Regions from separate parts of the Paenibacillus glycanilyticus genome, predicted to be linked through region 2. Evidence: a T-box and tRNA genes for the amino acid it is inferred to sense, from the RefSeq annotation. Region 2 holds a T-box; the other holds one or more tRNA genes.
The links. The T-box of region 2 lies ahead of tyrS (tyrosine--tRNA ligase). A T-box ahead of a tRNA ligase gene usually reads a tRNA of that ligase, here a tRNA-Tyr.
Positions count from the first base shown of each region.

Region 1: it has a tRNA-Tyr gene. The T-box ahead of tyrS (tyrosine--tRNA ligase) is inferred to sense a tRNA for this amino acid. The anticodon was not compared.

Region 1 covers NZ_CP195155.1:162,657-165,126, forward strand. Annotated here, with positions in the region: rRNA gene ACR9FF_RS00820 (23S ribosomal RNA) at 1-706, shown strand, start outside; tRNA gene ACR9FF_RS00825 (tRNA-Met) at 808-884, shown strand; tRNA gene ACR9FF_RS00830 (tRNA-Val) at 892-967, shown strand; tRNA gene ACR9FF_RS00835 (tRNA-Asp) at 991-1,067, shown strand; tRNA gene ACR9FF_RS00840 (tRNA-Phe) at 1,088-1,163, shown strand; tRNA gene ACR9FF_RS00845 (tRNA-Tyr) at 1,173-1,256, shown strand; tRNA gene ACR9FF_RS00850 (tRNA-Lys) at 1,271-1,346, shown strand; gene ssuE (NADPH-dependent FMN reductase) at 1,456-2,010, opposite strand; gene ACR9FF_RS00860 (MraY family glycosyltransferase) at 2,197-2,470, shown strand, end outside.
Region 2 covers NZ_CP195155.1:1,753,469-1,755,938, forward strand. Annotated here, with positions in the region: gene ACR9FF_RS07855 (beta-galactosidase) at 1-459, shown strand, start outside; T-box leader at 527-754, shown strand; gene tyrS (tyrosine--tRNA ligase) at 815-2,074, shown strand; gene ACR9FF_RS07865 (Gmad2 immunoglobulin-like domain-containing protein) at 2,296-2,470, shown strand, end outside.

The DNA of each region.
Region 1 (2,470 bases), 1.6 Mb from region 2:
ATCGGAGTTCTAACCTGCTACCCTGAATCGGGTAGAGGGACCGTGTCAGGTGGGCAGTTTGACTGGGGCGGTCGCCTCCTAAAATGTAACGGAGGCGCCCAAAGGTTCCCTCAGAATGGTTGGAAATCATTCGTAGAGTGCAAAGGCATAAGGGAGCTTGACTGCGAGACCAACAAGTCGAGCAGGGACGAAAGTCGGGCTTAGTGATCCGGTGGTACCGAATGGAAGGGCCATCGCTCAACGGATAAAAGCTACCCTGGGGATAACAGGCTTATCTCCCCCAAGAGTCCACATCGACGGGGAGGTTTGGCACCTCGATGTCGGCTCATCGCATCCTGGGGCTGAAGTAGGTCCCAAGGGTTGGGCTGTTCGCCCATTAAAGCGGTACGCGAGCTGGGTTCAGAACGTCGTGAGACAGTTCGGTCCCTATCTGTCGCGGGCGCAGGAAATTTGAGAGGAGCTGTCCTTAGTACGAGAGGACCGGGATGGACGTACCGCTGGTGTACCAGTTGTTCCGCCAGGAGCACCGCTGGGTAGCCAAGTACGGACGGGATAAGCGCTGAAAGCATCTAAGCGTGAAGCCCCCCTCAAGATGAGATTTCCCAATTAGTAAGACCCCTTGAAGACGACGAGGTTGATAGGTTCGGGGTGGAAGCACAGCAATGTGTGGAGCTGACGAATACTAATCGGTCGAGGGCTTATCCTAAAGACTTAAGGAATCATTATTTCGCATCCAGTTTTCAGGGCGCAATGCTCTGATCTTACAGTACTCCTACGGACTGTAAGCGACACTAGTAGGACAAGCGTGGCGGTGTAGCTCAGCTGGCTAGAGCGTACGGTTCATACCCGTGAGGTCGGGGGTTCGATCCCCTTCGCCGCTACCATATATCAGGAGGCTTAGCTCAGCTGGGAGAGCATCTGCCTTACAAGCAGAGGGTCGGGGGTTCGATCCCCTCAGCCTCCACCATATATGTTTTTGCAATGATCCATGGAGCTGTGGTGTAGAGGCCTAACATGCCTGCCTGTCACGCAGGAGACCGCGGGTTCGAATCCCGTCAGCTCCGCCATTTTTTTTGCCCATATGCAAGGCTCGGTAGCTCAGTTGGTAGAGCAGAGGACTGAAAATCCTCGTGTCGGCGGTTCGATTCCGTCCCGAGCCACCATTTGCTTTTGGAGGGTTAGCGAAGTGGCCAAACGCGGGAGACTGTAAATCTCTTCCTAACGGTTCGGTGGTTCGAATCCATCACCCTCCACCACTTCTCATTATTGAGAGCCATTAGCTCAGTTGGTAGAGCACCTGACTTTTAATCAGGGTGTCGAAGGTTCGAGTCCTTCATGGCTCACCATTTATTCAAACGTTCAACCCGTAGACTCCGATCTGCGGGTTTTTTGATGTTTTATAATGATATTAAAGAAAGCCTGAAGGATAGGATCCCTCAGGCTTATTTTTATGGCTTATTTAATTTTACGAATACGCAGTTCTTCAACAATCTCGGCCACGGAAGCATCCAGGCGTTGTTTAAGGTCTTCATTCAGTTCAAACTGCGATTCGCCAACGCCGGCATCGATGCGGGCGATCTGCGAGTCAATGGCGTAAACGCCGCTGCCGAAATGCTTAGCATTAAGCGAAGAAAGAACAGGCTTAAGCGCATAGTCGATCGAGAGCAAGTGGGCAATGGTTCCGCCGATGAACAGAGGGGTAACGAATTTATCGGTAAGGCCTTTTTGCGGGAGCAGGTCCAGGAAGGTCTTGAGTACGCCGGTGAAGGATGCTTTGTAAACCGGGCTTGCAATGATAACAACATCTGCAGCTTCAACAATGGCAGCAGCCTCAACGATGGCCGGGCTATCGAAACGCGCATGGATAAGGTCCTCAGCTGGAAGAGAAGCCACCGTAATATGATTGAAGGAGATGCCTTTATCCGACAGATGCGATTCCACATATTGCGTAATACCTGCTAAACGGGATCCGGGATTAGGGCTTCCGGACAAAATAACAACCTGAGACATCATATCCACTCCTTAATTATATAAATTCCGATATGTAAACTATGGATTAATCCTAACATGAGAATTTCCAATCGTCAAACACATTATAACGCTGACGGGAAAGATTTTAATCATTTTTTTCCTCAGGGTAGGGAACAATGTTGAAAGCTATAACAAATGATGTGACAGACGAAGGGGAACATTCGAATGACGTACTGGCTGGCTGTAGGTATGAGCGCTGTTCTGACGATTGTTTTTGTACCCGTTATGCAGAAGATAGCACTTAAATACGGAATCGTAGATCGTCCGAACTGGCGCAAAATTCATAATCGGCCCATACCTCTAATGGGCGGAGCGGCATTGTATGTGGCATGCGTGGCTACGATTATTGCTTTTCAGGGTATAACGCCACTGAGTTTAAGCATTACGGTTGGCGGGGCTCTGCTTGTATGTATCGGGCTCATGGATGATGCCTCCAAAT
Region 2 (2,470 bases):
GAAGGCAACAAGCTGGGTCTTGTTGGCTCCTATGATGCCATTGAACTCTGCGACCTGATTCATCTGGAAGGCGCCGAAGCGTTGGCCGTATACGGCGATGACTTCTACGCAGGCCGTCCGGCACTGACGGTGAACCAGCTTGGCGAAGGCAAAGCGTATTATGTCGCATCCCGCAATACCGAGCCGTTCTTCACCGATTTCTTCAAGAAGCTGGTCGAGCAGGAAGGGCTGAAGCGCGTCGTTGAGACGGAGCTTCCGCAAGGCGTTACGGCTCAATTGCGTTCCGACGGCGAGTTTGATTACGTATTCGTGCTCAATTTCAGCGAGTCGGCGCAGCATGTGAAGCTTGACGAGCAGGAGTACGAGGATGTTCTTGCCGGCGGCAAGGTAAGCAATGAGCTTGAGCTTCCGCTTAACGGAGTGCGGATTCTGAAAAGAAAAGCAAGCTTCCACTCCTAAGCCGGCAGCGAGCGATAACGATTGACATTTATTGCGCCATTCTCTATAATTTCTGTAACTTGATATCACATATGCGGCGAAAGAGCGCAGTAGCGGCTTAATCCCTGTTCTAGAAAGCCGGGGGGCGATGGAACCCGGCACACATTAAGCCCGCGAAATACACTCTGGAGCATCCCGGGTAATGCCGGGCGGTTACGGCGAACGATATCTCGCCTAGAGCGGTATGAAGGTTAGTCTTGCGCAAGGCGGCTTCATGCAATTTGGGTGGTACCACGGTAAACGAATCGTCCCTATGTCTATTTAGACATAGGGGCGTTTTTTTGTTTTTAACACGAATAAGAAGGAGAGCTAATCAATGAACATTATTGACGAACTGGAATGGCGCGACGCCATTAACCAACAAACCGACGCGGAGGGACTGCGCGAATTGACGAACGAAAAGGCTGTCTCGCTCTATTGCGGCGTTGATCCGACGGGAGACAGCATGCATATCGGCCACTTGATTCCGTTTATGGTGCTTAAGCGGTTCCAGCTGGCGGGCCACCGTCCGGTTATTCTGATCGGAGGAGCGACCGGTACGATTGGCGACCCAAGCGGCCGCACATCCGAGCGTTCCTTGCAGACGCTGGAACAGATCCAGGCGAACGTCGAAGCGCTTGGCGCGCAGCTTCGCAAGCTGTTCCTCACCGAAGGCGACAACAATATGCGCATGGTCAACAACTACGACTGGACGCATAAAATCAACGTCATCGAGTTCCTTCGCGACTACGGCAAAAACTTCAGCATCAATACAATGCTTGCGAAGGATGTCGTATCGAGCAGGCTTGAGAGCGGCATTTCGTTTACGGAGTTCTCGTACCAGATTTTGCAATCGCTCGACTTCCTGCATTTGTTCCGGGAAGAGGATGTACAGCTTCAAATCGGGGGCTCCGACCAATGGGGCAATATTACGAGCGGCCTTGACCTGATCCGCAAGAAAGAAGGCAGCGAGGCTAAGGCGTTCGGCCTTACGATTCCGCTCATGCTGAAGGCTGACGGAACGAAGTTCGGCAAGACGGCTGGCGGTGCGATCTGGCTGGATCCGGAGAAGACCACTCCGTACGAGTTCTACCAGTTCTGGGCTAACACGGACGACCGTGACGTCGTTAAATACTTGAAATACTTCACGTTCCTCTCGAAGGAAGAGATTGAAGGGTTGGCTGAGAAGGTCGCTACGGAGCCGCATAAACGCGAGGCTCAGAAGAAGCTTGCCGAAGAGATGACGCGCTTCGTTCATAGCGAAGAGCTGCTGCAGCAAGCGCTGCGCATTACGGCTGCGTTATTCAGCGGCGATATCAAATCGCTGAGCGCGGATGAAATCGAGCAGGGCTTCAAGGAAATGCCGACATTCGAGTCGACGAATGAAGCGAAGAACATCGTTGATTGGCTTGTTGATCTCGGTATCGAGCCTTCCAAGCGTCAAGCACGGGAGGATATTACGAACGGCGCCATTTCCATGAACGGCGAGCGCGTAACCGACCTTACGCTTGAGGTGTCCTCGGAACACGCGATTGGAGGACGGTTCATCATTATCCGTAAGGGCAAGAAGAAATACAGTCTGGTGAAGATGGCTTAAGGCTGTTGAAATAACAACCCCTGCTTTTATCCCGTTTGGGAGGAGGCAGGGGTATTTTTATTTTATTCGAACAGATTCGTCGCACAAATAGGCATGTCCAGCACGCTTGTCCACATAGAATGAATATAGCAGGTCAGGCGGATGAATTTTTGAGATGGGGTGTTGGCATGCTTCGAGGATATAAAGGTTTTTTTGTTGGCTTACTAATGGGAGGTCTGCTCATGACGGCTTTTCCGTCCGTGGCGGCTACGAATAAGACGTCGTATTCCTTGACGGAAGCGGCTTATCCAATCGAAGTTAACGGTTCGGTCTATACCGGGCAGGGATTGCCCGTCCTCGTTTACAAAGGCAACACTTACGTTCCGCTCCGGGCGATGGGGGATATGCTGGGCGCTT